DNA from 4 places in the Peribacillus frigoritolerans genome. Region 1 is predicted to be linked to each of the others. Evidence: riboswitches for the same ligand, from Rfam matches in the RefSeq annotation. Region 1 holds a riboswitch; each other region holds the start of a gene.
What was found. Region 1 has a riboswitch for cobalamin ahead of ABOA58_RS05925 (ribonucleoside-diphosphate reductase subunit alpha). Riboswitches for the same ligand answer to the same signal wherever they lie in the genome.

Region 1 (7,330 bases):
AGGAGAAAAAAATCGTCGTTCAGCACTTGCATCCCAATGGAAATGGATTCGTTTACGCAGGGCATATGAGAAAAAAAGACACTGACCGTAAAGGGTTTATCAATATACGTGACTATAATGAAGCGGAATTGAAAGAATTGATCCAAAAAAGCGTGGATTACCTATCAAAACCTCCGGTTGAAGTCGAAGAAGAGGAAAACGAGTTCGCTAGGTTGGAAGGGGCATGGATTGGCCCTGAAAAGCAAGAGCTTACACTTGAAAGGGAAGACCTGCTTTGGAATGTTTATTCAGGGTCGAATCTTGAGGAATGTTTCGAGAGTCCGATAGAGGCGGAGCGCTACTTATTGGACGAAGGCTTCCGACAAAGCAAGAAGAGGAATATGTAGAATTTTAGGATAATTTGTCGGTTGATTTACTGCGATATTCTTGTTTTTTTTGGATTTCCCATGATATAATATGAGTAATTATTTTTGTTCGGAAAAGTTTGATAGAAGGATTTACTGTAATAGGATTCCTCTTGAAACATTATCCAGAACCAAAAATAGTAATAAAATGGATTTTTCCAAACACAGGAGGAACTATCATGGTACAAGGTAAAGTAAAATGGTTTAACGCAGAAAAAGGTTTCGGTTTCATCGAAGTTGAAGGCCAAGACGATGTATTCGTACATTTCTCAGCTATCCAAGGAGAAGGCTTCAAAACGCTTGAAGAAGGCCAAGAAGTTTCTTTCGAAATCGAGCAAGGCGCTCGTGGACCACAAGCAGCTAACGTTCAAAAATAATTGAACGCATATAAAAAAAAGACTCCGATTTTGGAGTCTTTTTATTTTGCTTTTATTTCGGCGATTTCCTTTAATGCTTTGTCCAATTTTTCTTCGATCCGTTTAGAACGATTAAAATGCCTTGACAGGAAAAACACGATGAATATAACGAATACGACAAGCACTAGCATAAAAAGGATAGGAAGGAACTGGGTTATATTTTCAGTCATTGGATATTATCTCCTTTTTTCTTTCATTATACTTCATGCTTACGGCTGCTATGATGGAGGGAGCCAAGTTTTTTAAAAAAACACTGAAAGGGGATATGCGAACATGCATATCCCCTTTCAGTCAGTTCTGGAATCGCGAGGCGAACTTTTGAAGTCTGGGCAAGTCTGATTCTTGATACATCTGTTCTATCTTCAATGTCACCAATAACTGGCTCTTGGCAAATAACATGTCCCGGAAATGATCGACCGCCCCACAAAAATGATTATAGTTGGTTTCACCAGTGCCGAAGACTCCCGTTTTCAGATGAGCAATAGGCAATTGTTCCAGTTCTTTATAAAGGGCTGCTGATTTAGCGGGAAGCTCCCCATTGCCCCATGTATAGGTGCCGACGATCAATGCATCGTAATCCGGCAATGTACGTAAATCGAATTCATCCATTCGAAATAGTCCAGCTTCAGGTATAAGGGAAGCGAGGGCTTCAGCAAGCGCTTTTGTATTGCCGCCGGCAGAATGATAGACAATGGCAACTTTACAGCTCATCGAACCCATTGCTGGCATTTACTTGACTGTATGTCCTTGATTTCTGTTCAAAGAAATCGGTTTTGGTAAGTCCGATGGATTCATCATCGAACGTTTTGATCCATGGCATCGGGTTCTCGCCATACTCTTTATACAAATTTTCAAGGCCTAGCATACGTAACCGTTTGTTGGCGATATATTCGATGTACTCATTGAATTCTTCCAAATCAAGATCGGCTTTGGTTTGGATATCTTCGAGCATATATTCAGACCATTCCTTTTCGAGTTCGACTGCTTTTTCAATCGTTGTATAGATGAACTTCGTGTTTTCTTCATTATTTAACTCAGGATATTCATACATCAAGATTTGAATGAGCATTCCAATGAAATCGAAATGGACCATTTCATCGCGGTGAATATAGGATATCATCGTAGCGGAACCGGTCATTAGATTTTGGCGACCTAAATTATAATAAAAGGCGAAAGCCAGATAGAAATAAATCCCTTCAAGGTTCGTTGAATGGATCAATGCCTCGAATAAATGCTGTGGGCTGGGATCGTCCACGAACGTTTGATAAGCATCAACGATCGGTTGGTTACGCTTAATCACTTCAGGATGTTCTTTGATGCGGTCGAAAAGCTGTTTTTGCTTGCCTACCGGAATCAAGGAAGCAAGGATATAGGAATAAGATTCATTATGGATCGATTCCTGCTGGGCCATGTTGGCCAGGATAGCTTTTGCCGCCGGATCTTTGATGTACCGAAGGATTTCTACTAATGTGGGCGTTTGAAGACTGTCCATTCCAGCAATCATCGTAAGGATATCGAGAAAAGCATCCTGGATATCTTCGTCCAATTCGCCCCACTGCTTTTTATCCTGAATCATGTTCACGCTCGAAGGCTTCCAAAAGTTATTGATGAGCTGTGTATAGGTATCATAGAATTTTTCATACTGAATATCGTTCCAAAGGAGGAAGCCTGAAGCTTCTCCTTTGAAAACACCGGTTGCCTTGGTTGGATGCGTCGGTTCAAGCATCCGAATTTTTTTGATATGATTGGTCATTCGTGAAAACTCCTTTAAGAATAGATTACTGGGTCATGATTGTCATTAACTTGAACAGCTTTCGCAGGCATTGTCATATTCGGAAGAAGTCGAACGAACATAATACGTTGATTTCAACCCGCTTTCCCATGCAGTTAAATGGATATCCAACAGGACCTTCGCTTTGATTGTATTGTGTACATACAGATTAAAGCTGATTGCTTGGTCAATATGGCGTTGTCGGGCTGCATTTTGCCTGATGCTTTCCAGTTGGTCCAAATTGAATCGCGTCTTTTTATAATATTCATACGTAATTGGCGTCAAGCCTGGTGCGGTCACCTTGAATTTGAAGTTTTTCTTTTCTTCGTAAAATTCAATTTCATACAAAGGGTCGATGCCATCCGTGGAATTACCGATTTTGGCTGTCGATGAATTGGGGGCAATCGCCATTAAATATCCATTACGGGTCCCGTGTTCCTGCACGTCTGCTTTTAAATCCATCCATTTTTGATCTGTATAGTCACGCAGTTCGAAATAGTCCCCTGTATGCCAATCAGATCCTTCAAAATATGGGTATGATCCTTTTTCCTTGGCCAATTCGTTGGATGCCTTGATTGTTAAGTAAGCGATCTTTTCGTATAAAGCATCGGCATATTGAACAGCCTCATCGGATTCCCAATAAATATTCTGTGTGGCAAGTAAATGATGCCATCCAAACGTTCCTAAACCAATTGCCCGGTAACGTTTGTTCGAGATGGATGCTTGTTTGACAGGAAGATTATTCACATCAATGACATTGTCCAGCATACGGATCTGAATGGGAATCAATCTTTCCAAAACATCGCTGCCCACCGCTCGTGGCAAGTTAATGGATGAAAGGTTGCAGACAACGAAATCGCCGCTTTTACGAACCACAACAACATCTCCATCTTCTGTTTCATATTCATCCGTGATCGTCGAAGGGCTTAGGTTTTGGGCAATCTCCGTACAAAGGTTAGAACAATAAATCATACCTTTATGTTTATTGGGATTCTTCCGATTAACTTCATCGCGGTAGAACATATACGGTACGCCTTCTTCTAATTGAGAAATCATGATGCTTTTCATGATGTCCATCGCATTGATTTTTTCAAAGCTATAGTTTGGAAGCGTGCCATTTTCTGCGGCCTCGACAGCAAGTGCATAATGATTCCTGAAGCTTCCTTCGCCTTTCTTCTCGTCATAAAGATCTTCAAGTGAAAATCCAAGGGTTTGCTTAACGGTATGCGGATCGAAAAGATACCATTCTTTTCTGTCGCGCACAGCCTCCATGAATAAATCCGGTATGCATACGCCTGTAAAAATATCATGTGCTTTTAATCTGTCATCCCCGTTTTGTGTCTTTAAATCGAGGAAGCTCATGATATCTTTATGCCAGGCATCCAAGTAAATCGCGATGGCGCCTTTACGTTGCCCCAATTGATCGACACTTACCGCTGTCTGGTTGAATAGTCGAATCCAGGGCGTCGTGCCGGAACTGTTTCCAGAGAAACCCCGGATATCAGAACCAAGCGAGCGAACCTTACCAACGTAAAGGCCGACACCGCCGCCGAATTTAGATACTTTTGCTGCATCGTAGTTTGATAGATAGATGCCATCAATGGAATCTTCAATTGCGTCGATAAAGCAAGAGCTTAACTGTCCATGTGTTTTACCTGCATTGGAGAGTGTAGGAGTCGCAACGGTCATATAAAGGTTGGACATGGCCCAGTATGCTTCTTTTATAAGTTGCAGGCGGTGCTCCGTTTTTTCCATTCGCATGATTTCCATCGCGATGATCATGAAACGTTCTTGCGGCAATTCGTAGACCTTGTCCTTTTTTGGGCGGGCCAGATAGCGGTCGTTCAATAAGTAGATGCCTATGTAAGAGAATAATTTATCTTTTTCCGGGTCGATCACCGAACCCAATTCCTCAATTTCCGCTTTTGTATATGAAGATAGCAGTTCTGGTTTATAAATTGGATAACGCTGACCTTCCGAAAGCTGGGAGAGTTCTGTGATCAGCTCATAGAATGGGCCATAACTCTTGCCTTCATAACCTCGATTGGCTTGTGCATCCCTATACATTGTATTCAACAGTTCTGCTGCAGCAACGAATGTCCAATCCGGAGCATCGATATCCACACCTTCAAGAGCGAGCTGAATCAGTTTTTTTGATGCCTGTTCTTCGGTTGAGTCACTTTTGCGATCAAGCCATTTTGTAAAACGCTTTTTGAACTTTTCCATATCGAGACGGCCTTCGAATTCCTTCGATAACATCTCAAGCTGGATGGATTTCGTTTCTGTGTCATTTTCACTTATGGTAGAGTTATATGTTTGAGTCATTAATAATCCTCCTTGTTAACTTCCGCTAAAATAAAAAAACCGCCCAAAGAATTGAGCGGATCAAACGATAGAATAAAAGAGCCATGAAAAAATAGCCGTTATACTATCGTTTCATCATCTCAATCCCCGAAGAATAAGAAACGTGAAAAATTCAAGGCAGGTCTCCTGACTCATGATCATCCTACTTTGAGTCCTTCCCGTATAGAGAGCTATACAGTGGGTTTCTCATTTCGTCACATTTACAGTTGCGGGGACAGTTCCGGGTTTACACCGGATTCCCTTTTCAGCCATCACTGGCACCTTGGATTATAAAAAATTCTATATATAGTTATTGGTATTGTTTATGTAATCAATATCTAGTATTTCTGCTTATATTATCGTAAGCCATATACGATGATAATTCAACTAATATATTTGAAAAAAACCAACCCTTATCTATTGACAAAGTGATGGCAGAGGGTGAAGTAATGAAAGATTTTATTGGGGAATGGATAATTCAAGCGCTGATTTTACTGGATTTTGTGTTAAAATAAAGTGTCTAGTAAAGGTGGCTCTCCCTTATTGCGGTGAGGGGATTCGCGGAAAAATATTTATGAAAAAGGGGATAAAATCTTGGAAAAAGTATTAGTTTTTGGACATAAAAACCCGGATACAGACACAATCTGTTCAGCAATCGCTTATGCAGATCTGAAAAAGCAGTTAGGTATCAACGCTGAACCAGTTCGTCTGGGTGAAGTGAATGGTGAAACGCAATATGCATTGGACCAATTCAAATTCGACGCTCCCCGTCTTGTGGAAAAAGTGGCAGGGGAAGCTGATGGCGTAATCCTGGTCGATCATAACGAACGCCAGCAAAGTGCTGAAGATATTGACCAAGTCCGTGTGTTGGAAGTTATCGACCATCACCGTATCGCTAACTTCGAAACAAGCGATCCTTTATATTACCGTGCGGAACCAGTTGGCTGTACGGCAACCATTTTAAATAAAATTTATAAAGAAAACGGCATTGAAGTTCCTAAAGCGATCGCAGGTCTTATGCTGTCTGCCATCATTTCCGATTCTTTATTGTTCAAATCACCTACATGCACGGAGCAAGACGTTGCAGCAGCTATGGAATTGGCTGCCATTGCGGGAGTCGACGCTGAAACATATGGCTTGGAAATGTTGAAGGCGGGAGCTGACTTGAGCGACAAAACGATTGCTCAGCTTATCACTCTTGATGCAAAGGAATTCTCCATGGGAATGGCTAAAGTGGAGATAGCACAGGTAAATGCTGTTGATCCGAACGAGGTCCTTGCTAAGCAAGCTGAATTGGAAGCGGCGATTGAAGCGGTAATCGCTGTGAAGGAATTGGACTTATTCCTATTCGTCGTAACGGATATCTTGACTAATGATTCTGTTGCCTTGGCTCTTGGTAAAGCAGCTTATGCAGTGGAAAAAGCATACGACGTGTCATTAAACAACAACATCGCCGTCTTAGAAGGCGTTGTATCGCGTAAAAAACAAATCGTGCCGGTCTTAACGGACGTATTCAGCAAGTAATAAAGGAAAAGGGATGCTCATTAAAAATTTGGGCATCCTTTCTCTGTACATGCAAAAAAAAGACTCAACCATCCATTAAGGGTGTTTGAGTCTTTTTTCTTAATTCAAGGCTTCCTTTTCTTTTTCATAGGCGATGACAATCAATTCTTTATTGGCTTCCTCGCCTAGTTTGCTTTCAAAGCTTTTCAGTTCATTCAATAAATCCGGTGACAGATTTGCTGCTGTATAATCCTGCTCGGGTGTCATGCTTTTCGCTCCTTTCAAAAGGAAATGATTCATGTTATCTATTTTGTCGGTTTGAAAAGTTTCTATTCAGCAGAATGTTACTTCTTCAAGATATTTTACTTTCTGAGGTGGCGAGTTTTTCAAGCAATGACGAACTTTCTTCATCGAGCCCTTGGACTTGGACAGGAATTCCCAGAAGCTGATATTTAAGGATAACCGTATCAACAGCACCGACTGCTGAAGCATCCCAAATTTTAGAATGGGTGAAGTCGATGACGATTGCATCAGCTTTTTCCTTGAACTCGAACTTCGAAACAAAGTCCTGGACAGAAGCGAAAAATATTTGTCCGCTGATACGATAAGTGATTTTCTTAGCCTGGATGTTTTCCGTTTTCTCTACTGCCACTTTAGAAATTTTAGCCGAGAAGAAAATCATGCTCAAAAGCACTCCGGCAAATACCCCTTTTGATAAGTCATGTGTATAAAGGACAATGAGGACCGTCACGATCATCACGGCTGCATCCGACTTAGGAGCTATAGTGAGCCTCTTTAGGGAAGACCAGTCAAATGTCCCGATTGAAACCATGATCATGACTGCGACAAGTGCAGCCATCGGTATTTTAATAAGTACAACATTCAATACCACG
Region 2 (7,330 bases), 2.5 Mb from region 1:
CCGATTTAACGATCGCTTCTGACTGAGGTTCATAGAAATACTGCAAAAGAAGTCCGAATACAATCCCTAAACCAAGTCCAGTAAAGACCCTTTTTGTAAAGGAAATATGCTTCTTATTCATGTAAAATAAAACGCCTAAAAGAACGAGCATTATGGCAAGATTTAAAAACACATAACCAATCATATATATTCCTCCTAATTCCGATTAACCAAATGAGAATAATGAATATCTGAAGACTATGATACATCATCCGTTGATTTTTTACCAGAAGAAAATAATTTATTTTTGACTTTTCAAGTAATTCATGTATGTATCCATATTCATGGACTGAATAAGAAGTCACAAAAAAGAGATATACATGAACCTTTCTCCACTCTGGGATCTAGGGTTCAGTATACCTCTTGTAGGTAAAATTGTTATTTCTTCAAATCAATCACGATATCATCCAATACCAACTCTTTTGGAGCACTACTTGGTTTGGTTGGGAAGGATGACACCTTTTCTTCACCATCTTCCGTTATGGTTGCTTCTCCGTGGTTCTCTGAAGTGAAATTACGTAATGTTACATGTGGTGTCGCAATCAGTTTCGTAGCGTTTGGATCGATTTTTTGAAATGTTTTGCTGAAGTTCAAATTATAAGAATCGATACCGCTTCCTCCGTTACCTTGACCAGCATACACATTTCCTAAGTCATCTCTAATGGACAACTCCACATAGGCTTCATCCCATTTGTTTTTGACTGAGTCGGACACTTCTTGATGATAATCAACCACAAAGGACATTGGCGAGATCGATAGTTTTTCGACGGATACTTTTACACCGTGTTGATTCACACTTTTATTGATGACCTTCTCGTTGCTTTCAGTTGCCTTTAGAGAGAAGGCAAAGTCCCAATTTCCTTTTATCTCTTTATCCGTGTCGGTAATACTAATGCTGTTTATATCCCAGTCTATATTTACCTTATCTACTTTAAGATCTTCTAAGTTACTAACCGTTAATAAGCCTACATATTTTTTATCAGCTACTTTTGAAATTCCATCCGATCCTCCTTGGGCTTTCATTTCTTTTATATTCGGGCTGGGAATAAAGAATGATCCGTCACCCAAATCTTCTTCGCTTTCTATAGTATAAGTGATGGTTACCGTTTTTCCGTCATAAATGGCGTCATTTATCGTGAAAGTAAGGCCATTGCTTTCTTCAGTAAGGCCAATTTCGTTAGAGTAGGCCTTATAATCACTATAAAGACCCTTTCCATTATTCTTGATATCATCGGAGAGACCTGAGTTTTCATTACTAAAATAGCTGAAAATATCTCCTATCAAAGGAATGCTTTTAGCAGAAGCGGTAAACGAGAGTCCAATCGTTGCGGTGGATAACCCGAATATAATAGAAGCAGCCAGAACATTCTTTTGCCAGCGTTTCATTTTTTTCTTCTTGCTTATTGATTTTTTTAGGGTTCTTTTGACTTTAGCTTTTTCTAGTTCGCTGACTTCTATTTCCTTAAATTCAGTTTCGTCTATGTCTATATCATTTAATAATTCATAAATATCCTTCATACGACACTGCCTCCTAACTTAAGATTCGTAGCTTTTTGACTTAGCTTCTTTTTTCCCCTATAAATTCGATTATCTATTGATGCTTTGGTCAACCCGAGTTTTATCGAGATATCCTCATTTTTTAAACCAAGAAAGTACTTCATGATAAAAATATCCCGATCTACAGGTTCTAAAAGGTCAATTAACTGAAGCAGTTCTTTTCTGTCTTCCAGTATAATCAGTTCGTCTTCTGCAGATTTTTCTGGATCTACTTCTGTGTAACCTGATGTAAGCTCCATTTTCTTCATGGCTTTTCGGTAATAATCAATCGCTTTAAACTTAGCGATCGCACAAATCCATTTTCTGAAATCAGTTGTATCCCCATGGAACTTTATTGAATTGTTCCAGATTGAAAGAAAAATATCATTGATGCATTCTTCCATGACACCGTCGTTCCTAAGAGGAGAGAGAACCTTATATGTTACCCCCTTGATTAGTGGCAAATAGGTATCCACTATAAATTCCAATGCGTCTTCTTCTTGGCGTTGCAACCGCTCGATAAAATTTTTATTCGTAGACTTCATGACATGATTCCCCTTGTTTTTTGTAAAAGCTTTTACACTTTATACAACGTATATAAAAATATTTATTCTCAACTTTTTTGGGGTTTTTATAGAAATTAGTAGATACGATGGTTCCATTAAAATTTGGAATGATATGGTATAGAGGGTATCAAATTTTGTCAGTATGCGACAGTGTTATCCATATAAACGGTTTTCAATATATATTTATCAGGGAGGATAAGCCCTTGGTTTTCTTGAATGATATATCAGGCCGCATATGCTTAGCGTTTTTTTGAAAGGATGAAAGAATGATGGATATATACATTGAAAGGCTTAATGAACGGGATGCACAAGCGTTATTTGCATTTGAATGCAATAATAGAAGGTTTTTCGAGCAAACAGTTCCAAGCCGGGGAGATGATTATTATAGCTCTGGAACGTTTGGAATCAGGCATAAGGAATTATTAAAAGAGCAAGAAGATGCTATCTCCTCTTTTTATTTGATTAAGGATGGTTCAGGCATAATCGTCGGCAGGATTAATCTTGTGGATATCGACCCTATTAAGGGGACGGCTCATGTCGGTTATAGAATCGGTGAAGCGTTTACGCAAAAAGGGATTGCGAACGAAGCTTTAAAGCTTTTGGTCAATCTGGCGCCGGAATTAAATGTGACTCAAATACATGCCAAAACGACAAGCGACAATATCGCTTCCCAAAAGGTTTTAGTGAAAAACGGTTTTGAACGGATTTCGATTAATGAGGAAATTAGTGCGGATACTGGTCAAAAGCTAACTTTCTACCATTATAGAAAGAATCTATAAATCCATATTCCTCTATTAATAGACCGCATTCCCATTTTTTTAATTGTGAAAAGATGGGGAGTATACTATACTAACGTTGTATTTAATGTTTGGAAAATTTTGCGAAGTTCATATATTTGCCGCTGGGTGCCTTTGTGTGAACAAAGGGTAACAGGGAATCGGGTGCAAATCCCGAGTGGTCGCGCCACTGTAACCAAGGAGTTTTCTTTCAGGATGTCACTTGACTCAGTCAGGGAAGACGAAAGGAAATGTTGATTTGGAAGCCAGGAGACCTACCCAGTGAGCATCACCAATTTTTCCTTCGCTGAGAGGAGAGGTGTTCGAGAGTAAGAAAAGGCGGACTTAGGTCCTTCCGTATTTTTTGGCCTATACTCGTAACTCCATTCTTTGTTAAAAGGATTGGGGTTTTTTTGTGTGTTTTTTTGAAGGAGGATATCATCATTGGAAGAGTCATTGGTTAGAAGCTCATTGAAAGAGAATGAGGATATGCTTGACCATTTTGAGAGAAATGCCAAGCGCAGGTTTCGTTTCCTGATATTTTTCTTGCTGTGCATTCTTTTATTATCGATTACATTCGCTGTTACCCTTGGGCCAGTTAAGATGTCAGCAATAACGGTTTGGAAGATCGCCTTAGGGCATCTTCCTTTTATCGGTGATTCTCTGGAGGTGAATTGGAGTATCGCACAAGAGCGGATCATTTGGGATATCCGTCTGCCCCGTGTATTGCTCGGTGCGGTGGTAGGTGCGGGATTATCCGTAGTGGGTGTCGTCATCCAGGCCTTGGTGCGCAATTCACTTGCAGATCCGTATATCCTGGGCATTTCATCTGGTTCTTCTGTTGCGGCAACCCTTGTCATTCTTTTTGGGGCGCTGCCTATATTCGGACAATATGCGTTATCATTCGGTGCATTCCTGGGGGCCATGGCTGCGATGCTTTCCGTTTATTTATTGGCTCAAGTGGGAGGGAGAATTCAAACGACAAGGCTGTTATTGGCGGGTGTAGCCATATCGATGATCATGTCTGCCGTCACTAATTTCATTGTCACTCTTGCACCAAAAGATTCCGGCATCCGTGAAGCGATGTTTTGGATGATGGGCAGCTTAGCGGGTGCAAAATGGGAATACATACCGATTCCAGCGGTTGTGGTGCTTGTGGTTTCATTGTTCCTTATCGTACAATCCCGCTCCCTTAATATCTTATTGATGGGCGAAGAAGTCGCCGCGACGCTCGGAGTCAATATGGAAGCCTTCCGTAAAGTTCTGATCATCATTACGTCCCTTGTTACGGGGACAGTTGTGGCTGTAAGCGGTTCGATTGGGTTCATCGGTCTGGTAGTACCACATTTAGCCCGGCTATTGGCCGGGACAGACCATAAACGTGTTCTTTCATGCAGCATATTGATTGGCATGATCCTCGTCATTTGGTCAGATGTATGTGCCCGGCTGGTCCTGGCACCTCAAGAACTTCCGATTGGCGTTGTCACCGCACTTTGCGGAGGGCCATTCTTCATTTGGCTTTTGCGGCGAAGTTCATATTCATTTGGAGGTGGGGGCAAGTGAGATTAGCTATTGAAGAAGTATCCTATTCAATTCTGGACACTCCTATCATTGAGGAAATAACCCTTCATATAAAAACTGGGCAGTTCGTTGGGCTGATCGGCCCGAATGGGAGCGGGAAATCCACACTATTAAAAAATGCTTCCCGGATTTTGGAGCCGCATACGGGATCTGTTCACCTCGACGGCCGTGACCTTTACCGGCTTTCACAGAAACAAACAGCCCGGGAAATGGCGGTTGTCAGTCAGGAAACATCCCTGACCTTTGACTTTAGTGTACAAGAGATGGTTTGGATGGGAAGGCATCCTCATAAGCGGTTATTTCAGGGAGATACGGAGAAAGATAGACGAATCGTCAATCATGCATTAGCTCGCGTCGAAATGAGTGGATTTGAAGACAGGAGTTTCATGAGTTTGTCGGGTGGTGAGAAACAACGTGTCCTCATAGCACGCGCCCTAGCCCAGGAAGCGAACATCATCATCCTGGATGAACCAACGAATCATTTAGACATCCGGCATCAGCTCCAATTGCTGGACCTTGTTAAAAAGCTGGACGTTACCGTCTTGACGGCCCTGCATGATATAAATTTGGCAGCCATGTATTGTGATCATATATATGTCATCCAAAATGGCAAAGTGATCACATCCGGAACACCAGAAGCTGTATTGACGACAAAAATGATAAGGAAGGTGTTCGGGGTGGAAACGGAAATCGGCATACACCCCATCACGCAAAAGACGCATATCACCTTTTTAGCACATATATAAAAAAAACAATAGATATGAGGGGAAAATATATGACTGGTTACCGAAAGATTTTGTTAAGCATCAGTTTTTTTTTGGCAATGATGATATTGGGCGCTTGCAATAACTCCGAGGAAGCTTCAAAGGACGGAGGTAAACAGAGTGAAAAAAGTGGAAAAGAAACGGTGGTCATCAAGAATCTGGATCATGAATTCACCTATGCAGAGGCCCCAAAACGTGCGGTTTCGCTAAATCAGCATGCGACGGAAATCATGCTTGCATTGGGGTTGCAGGATTCAATGGCAGGTACGGCTTATTTGGATGACGAAATTTTGCCAAAGTATAAAGATGCCTATGAAACGGTGCCTGTGCTTTCCAAGGAATACCCTTCAAAAGAAGTTTTCTTTGAAGCAGAGCCGGATTTTGCATATGCTGGCTGGAAAAGCGCCTTTACGGAACAAACATTAGGAACCGTCCAAGAGCTGAAAGAAGCCGGAATCAATACATATATCCAAGAGTCTTCCAATACGTCAACACCGACTATGGAAGATGTGTATAAAGATATTGAGAATATTGGCCGCATCTTTCATGTAGAAAAAAAAGCAGCGGAAGTCATCGGAGAGATGCAACAGGATATAAAAGAAACTACAGCAAAAATCGAAAGTGCAGGCAAGCCCAAAAATGTTTTCGTATATGACAGCGGTGAAGAAGTCCCGAGAACGGCAGCGAAAAATAATTACATGACAGGGATCATTTCCATGGCTGGCGGCCAGAACATTTTTGGCGATACGGAAGGGGGATGGCCTGAGGTCAGTTGGGAAGAAGTCGTCGATCGGAATCCGGATGTCATTGCCATCATTGATTACGGAGATATCCCCATAAAGCAAAAAGAAGCATTCTTATTAAATAAAAGTGAACTGGCGGATGTACCGGCCATTCGAAATAAAGCGATCATTGTGCTTCCTCTTTCAGCGGGCGCGGAAGGGATTCGTGCACCACTAGCCTTACGGACAGTAGCCGAAGGACTCTATCCCGAGAAGTTTTGAACCCGACCAGGCGGATGCTGAACAAATGACCCGAATAATCGACACGAATGAAACGTGTCCTTGTTCGGGTTTTACTATATCCAATTAGAAGGATAATAGGATCGGTTTCTTGAATTATTTGTATGGCAGATCATAGTTCGTAAGAATGAAGATTTCAGGTGAAAGGAGAATGTAATATGATAGAAGGTTTATATGAAGCCCATTTACCAGTCAAGAACCTGGCCATCTCAATGGATTTTTATAAGAAAATAGGCTTAAAACTAGCTTGGAGGGATGAAGATACTGCCTTCTTTTGGATAGAGGAAAACAAAAGCTGGGTCGGCTTATGGGAAGGGAAAGAATATCAAACTCCATACCACCCTTCACTAAGGCATATCGCCTTTCGGGTAACTTATGATAATATGAAAAATTCATTAAATTGGCTAAAATCCCTAAAAATTGAAGTCGTCCCTTTTGGAAAAAGGACAACGATTGAACCTTTTGTGCGTCCGAACCAAGGAAACGCTTCCGTCTATTTCAATGATCCCGATGGCAATAGTCTGGAACTTATGTGTTCGATAAAAGTCCCTGATGCATATAAGCATATGACCGAAAAACTATCACTTGAAGAATGGGAAGAACTAAACTCTTAAATGATAACAAAAAAATCTACCAGTATGAAGGTTTTATAGAAGGAAGTGTAAGTATTGTTTAATCAATTAACGAATAACGATAGTATCCTTAATCAATTACGTGCAGACTGTGAGAATTGTTTTGGTTTGTGCTGTGTAGCTTTGCCTTATGCAAAATCTGCTGATTTTGCATTTGATAAAGATGGAGGTACACCATGTTCAAACCTGCAATCCGATTATCGTTGCGGCATCCATGAAAAACTCAGAGCAAAAGGGTATAAAGGCTGCACGGTATATGAATGTTTCGGTGCCGGTCAAAAGGTATCTCAACTCACCTATAATGGAAACGATTGGAGGAACAACCCAGAGTCAGCAAAGGAAATGTTCGAAGTTTTTCCTATTATGCAACAACTTCATGAAATGCTTTGCTACTTAAATGAAGCACTGAATTTA
Region 3 (7,330 bases), 1.2 Mb from region 1:
TTCACAAGGCGCAGGCTCTATGTTTATTTTGGGAGCGATGTCTTGATAAGAAAAATTCTGTATCTTTTTCGAACGTTTGAAGTATTTAAAAAGCCGCTCATTTGGATGGGCATTTTGCTTATACTCCCCGACAATGTCGGTGATCAGTTCAACAAGCTGTTCCGGTTCAATGCCTTCCGCAACCGGCTGACCCGGATGGGCTGTTCTTCCAACTGGTTTAGCTCCAAGAAATAAGTCGAACTTCCCTTTTCGGAAGACAATCCCGATATCATCCATCACAGCACTATAACAAGCCATCCCACACCCATTAAAACCGATGTTCAGTTCCTTGGGCATTTTCATTCCGCCAAGCACCCGGTGTATTTCATCCGCATAAGGAATGGATTCCGCTTTTTCACCATCACAGAAATCACAGGCTTTTAATGTCAGTACATCTCCAATCGGCGACAAAAGAAAGTTTGCTGATTGCAATTTCCCCGTAATGACTTCCGGCTCCGTTGTCGGAATCTTTAAGACGATTTTATGATTTGGCGTGTATTCCATCGTTCCCTTTTCCCCGACAACTTCCGCAAGTGTCATCATTTGTTTGGGAGTGAATTGTTTATTCGCCACACCTGGACTAACCGCAAGTTCGAATACCGACTCCATTTTTTGCTGAACAATCGGCTGAATGGATTGCTTAACGGTTTGACCCTTGACTCTTGACAGGGCCTCCATTGCCATTTCAAAGGAAGCTGGCTTCTTTTCTGGTGCTTTTGTAAGTAATCCAACTCCTCCAGCGGACTCGGTTAAGGCTTCTTGATCTAATGCCCACGGTTCCGCTTCTTTTTGCAGTCGCTGATGCGGCTTCAATGTTTGCTTTTCCGAATTCAAAGTATATTTTCTCTGATAGCCTCTTGGTGTGATGATTTTGTCATCATATAAAAAGGTGGATGAATTACCGATAATGACGGTGGTCAACATTCCAATATCGTGATTCAACATATCCTGCAAATTGGTTATAACAACATCCTGCCTATCGCGATAAGCACTTTTCACCAACCCGACAGGTGTATCCGGCGAGCGGTAGCGAAGGAGAATTTTCTGAGTTTCAACAATTTGCCGGGTCCGCCTGCCGCTTCGCGGATTATAAAGTGCAATGACAAAGTCTGCCATTGCAGCTGCTTCAACCCTTTTAGCGATCAGTTCCCAAGGAGTTAAATGATCACTGAGGCTGATCGTACACGAATCGTGCATGACTGGTGCCCCAAGTAAAGACGCACATGAGTTGATTGCAGAAATGCCAGGAATGACTTCAATGCCCACTCCAGTTTCTTCTTTCCAGCCTTTTTCAATCAATACTTCATAAACCAACCCTGCCATCCCGTAAACTCCGGCATCCCCACTGGAAATCACCGCCACTTTCTTTCCCAGCTCCGCTTGTTTCACTGCTTCCTGTGCACGTGATACCTCTTCAGTCATCCCCGTACTAATGATCGTTTGATTTGTAAGCAGTCCCTGAATGAGTTCAACATAAGTTTTATAACCAATGATGTAGTCACTTTCTTGAAGGGCTTCGACGGCACGTTTGGTAATGTGTTCAAAATTCCCGGGCCCAAAGCCCACGACGAATAATTTACCGTTTGTACTCATTAAGACATCTCCTTTTACGCTTTGTTCTTTGAAATACCCGTATGAGCAGGAAAATCTGGATTAGGGGTCATTTCGCCATCATTGAATTTATAGATCATCTGTGGAACAAACTCACCCTCATCGATATTACTGACGATCTGCCGACCGAAATCAGGCGTTTCCACTCGATACCAGTTTCCTTGGGGATAGGCAATCACAACGCAGGCATCCTTACATCTTCCGTTACAGCGTGTCCTGGTTGTATGGATTTTCAGATCCAGTCCTTTTAAAGCAATTTCATCGCGAATCGCTTGGGTTACTTCTTCCCCGCCCTTTTTCATGCAGCTGCTCCCATTACAAATCAACAGATGCGTATTTGTACCCGTCAAATTCCAAGTAGTCATCTTCTTCCTCCTGAGTTCAGGGAAAAGGCAAAATAAAAAACCTTAACATTAGAGTCAAGGTTTTAAAAAAACTATATGAATGGGGAGCCTAAGGCAAGCATGCCAAATCCTCCCAAAATCGTCATAGTCCTTCTACCTTTCCCTCCGAAAAGTATCATGCAATTTTAAAAGCAGGTTTCCTGGCTTACGCTTCATTTTACTTTGTCCCTTCCCGGCATCAGGCCAGTGGCTATCGACAATTTCATCAGCGTTTACAGTAGCGGGGGCTGCATCGGATTTTCACCGATTTCCCTATTATCCCTTGCTTATTCACACAAGGGCACTTTTAAAATGAAATATTTGGTTTTATTATACATTTCTAACTAACTTAATCTATCATATAACAACTTTATCAAAATTCAATAGTTTATTCCGACTGTTTAGAAAAGTTTAATAGTGTAAAACCAGTTACAATCCTTTCCTCGCAACAAACTTCGTCCCGAAAAAAAAAAGATAGTGTAGCTGGAATAATTTCTTTATGGTAAACTATACGAGAATTTTCAAAATAATTACATAAGTTTCATGGTGTTGAATTTCTCGGAATTCAGCTTAAAAGGGAAGCCGGTGAAAATCCGGAGCGGTCCCGCCACTGTAAAGGGAAGTTCCATTACTTTAATCCACTGTCAAATGAGATGGGAAGGATGTAATGGGATGATGAACCAAAGCCAGGAGACCTGCCATGAAGCGTGAAACTGTTTCAGCCTACGAGGATGGGCGTGCGGATCAGGCAGAATGGCCCATGGTTGGTTCATGCTGCACAATTCCTGTTCATTACGCACTTCTTTCCTTTGAGAGAAGTGCTTTTTATTTTGGGCGCCGCTTTTCTTCTCAAGATTGATCAGAAAAATTAAAAGTGTTGAAAGGAGAAAGAATGAAAAGAACCAATTGGAAAATTATTTATTTTGTCATTTTACTGCTTTTTGTTCCAAAACGGGCATTGGCCATGCATATCATGGAGGGCTTTTTACCCATAGAATGGGCTATATTCTGGTGGGCCTTGACGCTTCCATTTTTAATCTTGGGTTACCGGTCCATTAGGTCCAAAGTAAGGGAAAACCCAGAAACAAAAATGATACTTGGCCTATCGGGCGCATTTGTATTTATTTTATCGGCCTTAAAAATCCCTTCCGTTACCGGAAGTTCTTCGCACCCTACCGGAGTTGGTTTGGGTTCCATATTATTCGGACCATTGGCCATGAGTGTCGTTGGCTCCATCGTTCTGTTATTTCAAGCTGTATTACTGGCTCACGGAGGATTGACGACATTAGGAGCCAATGCATTTTCCATGGCCGTTTGCGGACCGTTCATTGCTTACTTTGTCTTCAAGGGTGCAACTAAATTGGGGTGGTCTTTTTCACTTGCCGTTTTCTTGGCAGCTGCTTTTGGAGATTTAGGAACCTATGTGGTCACTTCCGTTCAACTTGCTCTTGCGTTTCCATCCGAGGTAGGAGGATTCATGGCCTCTTTCAGTAAATTTGCAGGGATTTTTGCCCTGACCCAAATTCCCTTGGCAATCAGTGAGGGGTTATTGACAGTCGTCGTGATGAATTTCTTGAAAAAATACAATCTAGGTGAATTGAAATTGCTGCGAGTTTTATCCAAGGAGGCCCGTTAATATGAAAAAAAGTCTACTGCTGCTTTTCCTGGTTGTCATTCTTGCAACCATACCGTTAATCACCCAACAAGGAACGGAATTTGGCGGTGCCGACGGCGAAGCTGAGGAAGCCATCACTAAGATCCATCCGGAATACAAGCCATGGTTCAACAGTATTTGGGAGCCGCCAGGTGCAGAAACCGAAAGCTTATTATTTGCGCTTCAAGCTGCAATCGGAGCCGGTTTCATTGGATACTTCATTGGCGTGATGAGACAAAGGAATAAGCAAACCAAACAAGAATTGGCAGAAAAATCGAAGCATGTTACTCATTGATAAATATGCCTATTTCAATGGGCTAAAGGATGTACATCCGTTGGAAAAGATGGTTTTTGCACTTTCCCTTTTGCTGTTTTCGTTAACGGTAAGGGATATGGCCGTTTCGCTCATCACTTTTACGGTGATGAGCGCTTTAATCATTTTTGCGGCAAAAATCCCGCTTTCCTATTATCTTAAATTACTTCTATTGCCAGGATTTTTTATACTATCTGGAACAATTACCATCCTTTTTTCTTTCACAAGTAAATTTACATCGATATCGAATATATGGTGGTCCTGGAAGGTCGGGAACTGGCAAATATTCATAAGCGATGACAGCGTCGGTACAGTGGCCAATTTGATCACTGTCGTATTGGGCAGCATCAGCTGTTTATATTTCCTTACCTTAACTACACCCATTACCGTCATCCTATCCGTGCTGCGAAAATTTAAAGTGCCTTCCTTATTGATCGATTTAATAGAATTGACCTATCGCTTCATCTTTATTTTTTTAGATACAGCTTTGGCCATTCACCAAGCACAAGCTTCACGGTTGGGGTATGTTTCATTAAGGAAAGGCATACGTTCACTCGGATTACTAATCTCGTCTTTATTTTTAGGAGTATTGCAGCGCTCTGGGCAATTGACGATGGCCATGAACGCAAGAGGCTATCAGGAGAATCTTTCCTATATCGAGGATACTTATGCCTATTCCTCACGCAATTGGCTGATCGCGATTGCAATATTAGGAAGCTTAATCTTTATTAATGGATATTTGTAAATTGGAGGCAACCAACAATGGACGAGCATATTTTTCATATAGAAGGCCTCACCCATCAATTCGCAGATGGAACGTTCGCTTTAAACGATCTGTCGCTAACGATTCAACATGGTAAAAAGATTGCATTATTAGGCAATAATGGTGCCGGCAAATCGACTTTATTCCTCCATTTAAATGGTCTTTTACAACCTACAGCAGGAACAATCAGATTTAAGGGCAAGAAAATGAAATATGACCGTAAATCATTATTATCATTACGAAAGCAAGTCGGGATCGTTTTTCAAGATCCCGACTCGCAGCTCTTTTCCGCTAATGTACAACAGGATATATCGTTTGGACCGATGAATTTAGGATTGAATAGAATTAAGGTCCAGGAGAAAGTAAATTGGGCAATGGCCCAAACGGAAGTAACGGAACTGAAAGACAGACCTACCCATTTTTTGAGCCTTGGGCAAAAAAAACGTGTCGCCATTGCGGGGATACTCGCCATGGAACCCGATGTCTGGCTCTTGGACGAGCCTACCGCTGGATTGGATCCTTATTTCTCAAGACAGATCATGGCTCTGCTGGACAGTATCCATCACCCTGACAAAACGATTATCCTATCAACTCATGATGTTAATTTAGCTTATCAATGGGCTGATGAAGTCGTTGTCATGAACGATGGTAAGGTCATATACCAAGGGGACCCTATTTCCGTTTTCCATGATGAAGACGTTTTGCTGCAGGCACATCTGGAGAAACCGTGGGTTTTTGAAATGTTTCAGGCCCTTCTTCAATCAAGGAACCCTTCTGAAAGGGACTTTTTCCCAAGAACGAAGAAAGAATTGCTTCAAAAGTTGGAGACAGAAAGAATTTATTAATTATGTTTCCCCTAGCTCTTGTTTCATCAGAAGCTAGGGGAACTAACCGATTTATCAACAAAATAGCAGGCGATAATTCTTGTTCATAAAAAAACAAATTTTATTACCTTTCTTCTTTAGATCTTTCTTTTGCAATCTCAATATCTCTTCCGTTTACATCATCAATGACTGCCTTTATTTCGCCTTCCGCATAAGTATCGGAGACTTGTTCGTGAGTTCTGGCCAGTCCAGAGGATAATGGATCTTCCCGTTTATAATCGCTGACATCATATATTCTTCCGGCAACTTCTGAAGATTCATTTTTTGATTGCTTGCTATCCATTATTTTCACTCCTAGTTTTTAAATTATCATTGCGGTATTAAAGACAAAGGTATTTTGTGTAAAAAACGTAGCAATATTCAATAATGATGAAAAAAGGCAGGAAAAGACAAAAAAAAGCTTACAAGTACAATCCCCTTTCAAGGACTTACTTGTAAGCTTAATGAGAACTTAGGCCTCCTTCTTCACATCCACATTATCGGATGGGTCACCCCAGCATTCCACATTCTTCAAACCTTTAATATTGTTCACATGGAAGACTGGATTTTTCCCACTTTTCTTTTGCTTTTGATAATCCGCCAGTGCAGCAAAAGCGATCTTTCCAAGTAAAGCTATGGCGATCAGGTTGATAATGGCCATAAGGGCCATCAGCAAGTCAGCCAGTCCCCAAACAAAATCCAGTGATGCAAGCGAACCGAATATCACCATTCCTACGACTGCGATACGATAGACATTCAGCCAAACCTTATTTTCATTGATGAAGCCGATGTTCGACTCTCCATAATAATAGTTGCCAACAATCGAACTAAAGGCGAATAACAGTACGATAATGGCAAGGAAAATACCCGCCCAAGATCCCAATGCCGTACCGAGGGCATTTTGGGTAAGGACGATACCATCCGTTTCCTTCGATGTATAAAGACCTGAAAACAAAATGATGAAGGCTGTCGAACTGCAAATGATGAGCGTATCGACAAAAACACCTAGAGACTGAATGAGACCTTGCTTGACGGGATGACTGACATCAGCCGTCGCACCGGCATTTGGAGCACTACCCATCCCGGCTTCATTTGAAAATAGGCCGCGCTTGATTCCCTGCATCATGGCAGCTCCCAGTACTCCGCCAGCCACTTCTTTTATTCCATCAAATGCACTTTGAAAGATCAAAGCAAAGACACCAGGTAACTCGGTAATGTTAATTATGATGATAATCAATGCCACTATCACATAGGCTCCTGCCATGATCGGGACGATGACTTCAGAGACCTTTGCAACCATTTTGATCCCGCCAAAAATGATGACAGCCGTGACCATAGCCAAGATGATTGCCGTAACCCACTTTTCAATCCCAAACGATTCATTGAATGCGCTCGTAATCGTATTGGCTTGTACCGAGTTGAAAGCTAGTCCAAATGTAAGCGAAATCAACACAGCGAAAGTGATCCCCATCCAACGGGCATTCAATGCTTTTTCCATATAATACGCAGGACCGCCGCGGAATGCATCCCCATCCTTGACCTTATAGATTTGAGCAAGTGTACTTTCAATGAATGCGGAAGCAGATCCGATCAGTGCTATTAACCACATCCAGAAAACTGCTCCAGGTCCGCCTGTCGTGATCGCGATGGCAACACCTGCAAGGTTACCCGTTCCTACCCGCGATGCCGTGCTTATGCAAAATG
Region 4 (7,330 bases), 1.3 Mb from region 1:
TGCATAATGTTCAATGTTTCTTTAGCAGAATAGCCAAAGAGTTTATTCCCATCACGTTGTAACTCTGTTAAATCATATAGACCAGGTGCGAATGTTTTCTTTGCTTTGCGGTCAATGGTAACAACAGTCGCATCTTTACTTCCAAGTGATTTCACGATTGCGTCGGTCTTTTCTTTATTAAAGCTGCGACTATTTCCATTTTCATCTTGCCACGTTAACTTGAGTCCATCCGTTTGGGCTTCGATTCCATAATAGGTTTGCGGTTTGAAATTCGCAATTTCCTCTTCGCGTGCTGCAACCATTGCAACTGTTGGTGTTTGAACACGTCCACAGTTTAATTGTGCATTAAATTTTGTCGTTAAGGCACGAGTTGCATTCAAGCCGATATACCAATCCGCTTCCGAACGTGCTACTGCAGAAGTATACAAGTCTTCATAAGCTTTACCAGGCTTTAAGTTATTGAATCCATCTTTAATAGCTTTATCTGTTACAGAAGAAATCCAGAGTCGTTTGATAGGCTTATGAACTTTTGCTTTATCAATAATCCAACGTGCAACTAATTCTCCTTCTCTCCCTGCATCAGTAGCCACAATTACTTCATTTACATCACTGCGATTTAATTGTGTTTTAACAGTATTAAATTGCTTTCCTGTTTGTTTCATGACAACTAACTTCATGTGTTCAGGAAGCATAGGAAGGTCTTCCAGTTTCCAGGTTTTATATTTAATATCGTATGCCTCTGGATCTGCTAGTGTAACTAAATGTCCTAATGCCCACGTAACGATGTATTTATCGCCTTCTAAAAACCCATTGCCTTTTTTATTGCACTTCAATACATTTGCGATATCACGTGCAACTGAAGGCTTCTCAGCAATTACCACACTTTTTGACATTTGTTCAAACTCCCTTACTAACTATTTACCGTCTAATATAACATAATTTCAAGGAGGAAATTGCCCCATACACTCCTATTTTAGAGGACATAATAGACATTGCTTGTTTGAGAATTTAAACTTCTTTTTTTAAGCGTGTATTTTCTCTGGAAATTTCATTAACTTTTTTAGGAGAAATTGTAGTTTCTATATTTGAATAAATCTTAAAGTAGGAGATATTCCATATTCGTCCCCGTCAGGAACGAAATGTCCTGATTGCGGCCACAAAAAAAGTGTTTCACGTGTAACAAATGCCAGATGCCCGCAATGTCATAAAAAGATGGAAATGCGCGGTCAAGGAGAAGCACAGACATTCACCTGTAAATGCGGTTTTCACGAAAAACTATCTTCTTACAATAAACGAAGAGGGCAAAATAAAAATCAAAAAGTATCCAAAAATGAAGTATCCAATTATATGAAAAAGCAAAATAAAGAAGAGCCGATTAATACTGCATTGGCAGATGCCTTGGCGAAACTGAAATTCGATAAATAAAAGAAAAAGGATGGAGCAATCGCTCCATCCTTTTTCGGTATATTCCTGCTTCGACTAAATTTCATTCAGTACGGTGCCATGTAATTAATATTCAAGTGTTTTGTCAGTGTGTGTGTTTATCCGAATCTACTCGTATGAGCGTACTGAATGGCTTCTGATCACCCGGACTGAAAATTGCTTCATCATTCTCTGGATTCCATAGGCTGTAAATACTCATGATCGTATCTTCCTCCTTTGGATGAGAAGACTAGTAATTCCCATGTTTGATTATCATCCAACTCTTCAATTGACTCTAACGCTGATCACCGGGACTAAAAACCGCTGCGTCATTCTCTTTGTTCCATTGGCTTCTGATTGTACTCATCATGCACTATCATCTCCTTTGGTGAGAATGTCTTACAGTATTCATATACCCGGATGGGACAGGTTAAAACATATATTTCAAAAAAAGACATGATTATATCCAGAAATCCATTATTTTTTTCAGGTATATATTGACGTAATAAATACAACGCTTTTTACTATCAAACAGTTTGTATTCTTGTTCGCCAATATTTCCAACCTTTATGCATAGTTTGCAATCAGATTTTTTATATCTATATGGCTTGATGAAATAATTTAGCTTTGAGATCTGCGTTTTCTCCATCAAAAAATCAATTGTTCTTAACCAACAGAAAAAAACCCCTGTTACTCCGCGGAAGGACCGCTTGTAACAGGGGTTTATAATTAGCGTCCCAGATAGGAATCGAACCTACGACCTACAGCTTAGGAGGCTGTCGCTCTATCCTGCTGAGCTACTGGGACATATAAAAAAGTCGACGACTTATTTATTATATTTCTTATAGGCAAACTTTTCAAGCTAATAGCACATACTTATGAAAAAAAATCCTCACTCTCGTCTTTCCCTTTTTTTCATTTAATGGAATACTTTATTAATCGCTAGTTTTCTGGTACTATTTCACTATAAAAAATTAGGAGAATGATAGTGGGAAAATATAGAGTTTTATGGATGGTTGCATTGCTGGGGATTTTGATTTTACCTGGATGCTCACAATGGATTTTAGAAGGTATAGGCACAAAGACTGCTGCACCGATTGCGGAAGATGAAATTGAAGTGGCCGAAGCGGCGGAGAATGGGGAAGGGCAGGAATTGGAGGGCAAAATCGATACGGAAGACTGGATAACGGTCGAGTCCGACGTCCAGCTTCCAATCTTGATGTATCACAGCATTTCTGAAGGTAATCGCCTTCGGGTTCCAAGGGAGGAATTCCGGTCTCAGATGGCTTGGCTTCGGGAGAATGGCTACTATACATTATCCCCTGAAGAAGCATTCCTCGTATTAACCGAGAATCGGATGCCAAGTGAGAAGTGCGTCTGGCTTACTTTTGATGATGGCTATACAGATAACTTCACGGAGGCTTTTCCGATAATAAAAGAAAATGATATGAAAGCAACTGTCTTCATGATCGGGAAGTCCATTGATAAAGGTCATCACCTGACTGAAAATCAAATGATGGAGATGAGCAGGAATGGGATTTCGATCGAAAGCCATACTATCAACCATTTGGAGCTGAACCGCATGACGGCAGAGCAGCAAGAAGCTGAAATGGTCCAGTCGAAGGAGCTATTCGACCGTATTCTCGACCAGGACACGACAGTGCTTTCCTATCCGGTTGGCCGGTATAACGAAGAGACTCTCAGGCTGTCAGAGGAAGCTGGATACAAGATGGCAGTCACTACCGAACCTGGGGGAGCTTCAAGGGAACAAGGGATGCATGCCCTGCATCGAGTTCGGATTTCACCCGGGTTATCAGTCGATGGGTTTGCGTCACTGATTGAAAATGCTTCAAATCATTGAAGGTGGCAGGGGCATTTCGAACCTGTTCAGAAAAATCATTTAATAATCGATTCTTACATGGTGTATAATGAAGGCAGTGAAAATTATATACATATGAACGATTTGGTGTCGTAATGACTTAAAAGGGAAGCTGGTGAAATGCCAGCGCGGTCCCGCCACTGTATATGGGAGCTGACGGCTGTGTACCACTGTATGAGATATGGGAAGGTGCCGTTGACGATGACCATGAGCCAGGAGACCTGCCAAAATTCGTACACCTGTAACCTACGCGGATGGGAAGGTGTGTGGCAGACCATAAGAAGTCCGTAATGATATTGTTGCCATACAAGCACCTTCCGTTTAACGGGAGGTGCTTTTTGTTTTGGGGGCATCTTCCGAGATTATGAGGTGGAAAGAAATTAAATAAAAAGATTGTGGGGAATGAAAATGAAGAAAATTTTTGGTCTGATACTGTTGATGTTGCTTGTTGCAGGCATGATGGTCGGCTGCAGTGACACTACTGATGAAGGAAAAGAAAAGCAGCAAACGAATCATGCTCAACACGAAGCTTTCCCGATTACGATTAAAGATGCAACTGGGGAAAAAGTAACGATAGAACAAAAACCGAAGAAAATCGTTTCGTTAATACCAAGTAATACGGAAGTGGTCTTTGCACTTGGTTTGGGTAAAAAGGTCATTGGTGTTTCCGATAATGATAATTACCCGGAAGAAACGAAGGAAATTGAAAAAGTTGGCGGAATGGAAATGAACACGGAGCTGATTGTCTCCATGAAGCCTGACCTTGTTCTTGCGCATGCATCAAGTGCCCATAATTCGAATGAGGGTTTACAACAGCTTAAGGATGCTGGAATAGATGTCCTCGTAGTCAATGATGCACAAAGCTTTGACCAAGTCTATGAGTCTATTGAAATGATTGGACAGGCAACGGGTGAACATGACAAGGCAAACGAAATCGTTGCGGATATGAAAACGAAGCTCAAGGATATCGAGGAAAAAGCCAAATCCGTAAAGGAAGAGGATAGGAAGACAGTTTTAGTGGAGGTTTCGCCTTCACCGGAAATATACACACCGGGAAAAAATACTTTCATGAATGAGATGCTTAATATTATTTCAGCGGATAATGCTGCTGCTGATTTGGACGGTTGGGCAAAAATTGATGAAGAGTCGATGATTGCTGCAAATCCTGATGTCATCATTACAACTTATGGTTATTATACGAAAGATTCAGTAAGTGAAGTGAAGGGCCGAAAAGGATGGCAAGACGTAAATGCTGTTAAGAATGGCAAAGTCTTTGATGTCCATTCTGACTTGGTGACCCGTTCCGGTCCACGCTTGATAGAGGGAGTAGAGGAACTTGCCAAATCAGTCTATCCGAACCAATTTAACAACTAAATGGACGTTTGCTTATTTGATTGCGTTGTTAATTTTGTTATTCGCAATGACGATAGGCATTTCCTTTGGTTCGGTGTCAGTACCGATTCCCGTACTTTTACAAATAATCGGCAAGGAGATCTTTCATTTGCCGATTTCTGCTGATCCGGATGTGATGCTGACGAATATCGTGATGAACATCCGCTTGCCGCGTGTGTTGCTTGCGGGTTTGGTCGGGGCATCGCTTGCGATTGCGGGTGCGGCATTTCAGGGGCTGCTCCGGAACCCGCTCGCTGATCCTTACACATTAGGTATTTCATCAGGAGCATCGGTCGGCGCCGTATTGACAATATTCTTGAATATATCACTGCCGTTCATCGGTTTATACACTCTTCCGGCACTGAGCATCTTATGCTCAGTGCTCACGATGCTCTGCGTATTGACTTTTGCAAAAAAAATGGATCGATCGATGAAAGTGGAAACGATCATTTTAACGGGAATCATTTTCAGCTCGTTTTTAAGTGCATTCATTTCATTGATGATTGCGCTGACGGGTGATGAATTAAGACAAATCATCGGCTGGCTGATGGGAAGCGTTTCAATGCGCGGATGGAATTATATTGCAATCATTTTGCCGTTTTTTATTCTTGGTTCGTTTATCTTGATCATGAATACAAGTGAATTGAATGCGATGACTTTTGGGGAAGACCGGGCAAAACACTTAGGTGTGAATGTTAAGCGGCGGAAAATGTGGATCTTGATAGCCGGTTCGACATTGACAGGGGCAGCGGTTGCCGTTTCAGGGGCGATTGGCTTTGTAGGATTGGTCATTCCTCATTTTGTCCGAAAGATATGGGGACCTGACCATAAACATTTGCTTCCGCTGTCATTGTTGATAGGAAGCGGATTTCTAATTTTGGCTGACTTTGTAGCACGGACGGTCATTGCCCCATCGGAACTGCCGATCGGGGTGATCACCTCACTTATCGGGGCACCTGCATTTGCGCTGATTTTATTAAAGAGACGGAGAGAAGGGTAAAAACGGATGCTTGAAGTTAAAGGGTTAACAGGTGGATATGACAACAAAGCTGTTTTGGACTCTGTCTCTTTTGATGTACATAAAGGAGAATTATTCGGGATTCTTGGTCCTAATGGCAGCGGAAAAACGACGCTCTTAGGAATGCTTAGCGGGGTGCTCGATTATAAGGGCGGAAGCGTACGGATAAGAGGTAAGGATTTGAAGGATTATTCGTCAAAACAACTTGCACAGGTCATTGCTGTGCTCCCTCAACATTCCTCATTAGCTTTCTCCTATACAGTAAAAGAGACGGTCTCACTTGGGCGATATGCCCATCAATCAGGTTGGTTCCATAGTTGGTCCGCAGAAGATGAAGCGATTGTCCAACGGGTTATGGAACAAACGGGCGTAGCCGATTTCCAGGCTCTGCATTTTGAACGATTATCAGGAGGGGAGAGGCAGCGGGTCCTGCTGGCACAGGCACTTGCCCAAGAGCCTGAAATCCTTTTTTTGGATGAACCTACGAATCACTTGGATCTTTCCTATCAAAAAGACCTTCTTGATTTAATGAGGAAAATGGCAAAAGAGCAGAATTTGACCGTTATTTCAATTTTCCATGACCTGAATTTGGCTGGGTTATATTGTGATCGGCTGATGTTGCTTGAGAAGGGGAAAATTCAGGTTGTTGATGTGCCGAATGAAGTGCTCCAACAGGAACGGATTCAGGGTGTATATCATACGACGATCGAAAAACATCCACATCCCGCCCTTCCGAAACCGCAGATGTTCATCGTTCCGGAAAAGCATGGCCATGATACTATTACATTGGAAATTGATGAATCTTATCTGACAGTCGGACCTGAGATGATTCAATTGGATTCTCCGATCCCGCTTAGAACGATGTCTTCCGGAGTGACTGGTTCGGGGACGGGCTGGCATAAATATTTTGTGAATAGGCACGTACATCATGGCTATGACTGCGAGGATCATCATGTTGAAATGGCCGAGTATTTAAAAACTCATGGTTTTGAACCTCAGGAGACGGTAGGGATGATGACAGCTGTCTTTCTCGATACGGTTGCTTTCAAGCTTTTAAGAGCGGAAGATTTCTCTGTTTTCATTATCGTGACGGCTGGTGTAGGAAATGCCATCGACGCTTCTTTAGCTGACCGGCATTCTTGGAGTTCCGCTCCGGGAACGATAAATACATGGATATTCGTAAATGGACATTTGGCAGAAGAGGCTTTCATCCACAGCATAGTTACTGCGACCGAGGCAAAAGTAAAAGCGCTTCATGATTTGCATGTACTGGATAAGGTGACAAATACATGTGCAACAGGAACATCGACTGACAGCATTTTGATTGCGGCTGCTCAAAGAGGGGCAAAGCTTCAATATGCAGGCACCATCACTCCGTTAGGGAAGCTGATCAGTCGCGGTGTATATGATTGTACAGTGGAAGCATTAAAGAATAATCGGAAACGGATTGAGGATTTATGATCTATCATCATCTTTTTGCGGTTACGCTGGCATTTTTCCTTGATCTATTAATCGGTGATCCGCCAAATTGGCCGCATCCAGTCAAATGGATAGGAACGATGATAAGCAAGCTGGATCTGGCATTCAATAGAGGGGCATATAAGAAACGGAATGGACTC

Region 2: it holds a riboswitch for cobalamin, as region 1 does, so the genes downstream of both, ABOA58_RS21165 (FecCD family ABC transporter permease) here and ABOA58_RS05925 (ribonucleoside-diphosphate reductase subunit alpha) in region 1, are expected to answer to the same signal.
Region 3: it holds a riboswitch for cobalamin, as region 1 does, so the genes downstream of both, ABOA58_RS11625 ((2Fe-2S) ferredoxin domain-containing protein) here and ABOA58_RS05925 (ribonucleoside-diphosphate reductase subunit alpha) in region 1, are expected to answer to the same signal.
Region 4: it holds a riboswitch for cobalamin, as region 1 does, so the genes downstream of both, ABOA58_RS27140 (ABC transporter substrate-binding protein) here and ABOA58_RS05925 (ribonucleoside-diphosphate reductase subunit alpha) in region 1, are expected to answer to the same signal.

The regions. Positions count from the first base shown of each region.
Region 1 covers NZ_CP158190.1:1,198,281-1,205,610, forward strand. Annotated here, with positions in the region: gene ABOA58_RS05900 (hypothetical protein) at 1-386, shown strand, start outside; gene ABOA58_RS05905 (cold-shock protein) at 584-781, shown strand; gene ABOA58_RS05910 (hypothetical protein) at 823-990, opposite strand; gene ABOA58_RS05915 (flavodoxin domain-containing protein) at 1,112-1,549, opposite strand; gene ABOA58_RS05920 (ribonucleotide-diphosphate reductase subunit beta) at 1,521-2,573, opposite strand; gene ABOA58_RS05925 (ribonucleoside-diphosphate reductase subunit alpha) at 2,619-4,916, opposite strand; cobalamin riboswitch at 5,055-5,235, opposite strand; gene ABOA58_RS05930 (manganese-dependent inorganic pyrophosphatase) at 5,529-6,458, shown strand; gene ABOA58_RS05935 (hypothetical protein) at 6,558-6,704, opposite strand; gene ABOA58_RS05940 (SulP family inorganic anion transporter) at 6,790-7,330, opposite strand, start outside.
Region 2 covers NZ_CP158190.1:4,318,363-4,325,692, reverse strand. Annotated here, with positions in the region: gene ABOA58_RS21185 (L-cystine transporter) at 1-184, opposite strand, end outside; gene ABOA58_RS21180 (DUF4179 domain-containing protein) at 418-1,557, opposite strand; gene ABOA58_RS21175 (sigma-70 family RNA polymerase sigma factor) at 1,554-2,120, opposite strand; gene ABOA58_RS21170 (GNAT family N-acetyltransferase) at 2,411-2,920, shown strand; cobalamin riboswitch at 3,028-3,214, shown strand; gene ABOA58_RS21165 (FecCD family ABC transporter permease) at 3,407-4,480, shown strand; gene ABOA58_RS21160 (heme ABC transporter ATP-binding protein) at 4,477-5,244, shown strand; gene ABOA58_RS21155 (ABC transporter substrate-binding protein) at 5,274-6,266, shown strand; gene ABOA58_RS21150 (VOC family protein) at 6,443-6,898, shown strand; gene ABOA58_RS21145 (pentapeptide repeat-containing protein) at 6,953-7,330, shown strand, end outside.
Region 3 covers NZ_CP158190.1:2,366,855-2,374,184, reverse strand. Annotated here, with positions in the region: gene cobJ (precorrin-3B C(17)-methyltransferase) at 1-1,632, opposite strand, end outside; gene ABOA58_RS11625 ((2Fe-2S) ferredoxin domain-containing protein) at 1,647-2,015, opposite strand; cobalamin riboswitch at 2,168-2,357, opposite strand; cobalamin riboswitch at 2,561-2,750, shown strand; gene ABOA58_RS11620 (hypothetical protein) at 2,734-2,892, shown strand; gene ABOA58_RS11615 (energy-coupling factor ABC transporter permease) at 2,926-3,669, shown strand; gene ABOA58_RS11610 (energy-coupling factor ABC transporter substrate-binding protein) at 3,671-3,982, shown strand; gene cbiQ (cobalt ECF transporter T component CbiQ) at 3,969-4,745, shown strand; gene ABOA58_RS11600 (energy-coupling factor ABC transporter ATP-binding protein) at 4,763-5,608, shown strand; gene ABOA58_RS11595 (YozQ family protein) at 5,712-5,930, opposite strand; gene ABOA58_RS11590 (alanine/glycine:cation symporter family protein) at 6,099-7,330, opposite strand, start outside.
Region 4 covers NZ_CP158190.1:5,468,984-5,476,313, reverse strand. Annotated here, with positions in the region: gene ABOA58_RS27160 (DNA topoisomerase III) at 1-893, opposite strand, end outside; partial or broken gene ABOA58_RS27155 (DNA topoisomerase III) at 1,147-1,425, shown strand; tRNA gene ABOA58_RS27150 (tRNA-Arg) at 2,156-2,229, opposite strand; gene ABOA58_RS27145 (polysaccharide deacetylase family protein) at 2,405-3,283, shown strand; cobalamin riboswitch at 3,370-3,544, shown strand; gene ABOA58_RS27140 (ABC transporter substrate-binding protein) at 3,704-4,675, shown strand; gene ABOA58_RS27135 (FecCD family ABC transporter permease) at 4,638-5,693, shown strand; gene ABOA58_RS27130 (heme ABC transporter ATP-binding protein) at 5,700-7,172, shown strand; gene cbiB (adenosylcobinamide-phosphate synthase CbiB) at 7,169-7,330, shown strand, end outside.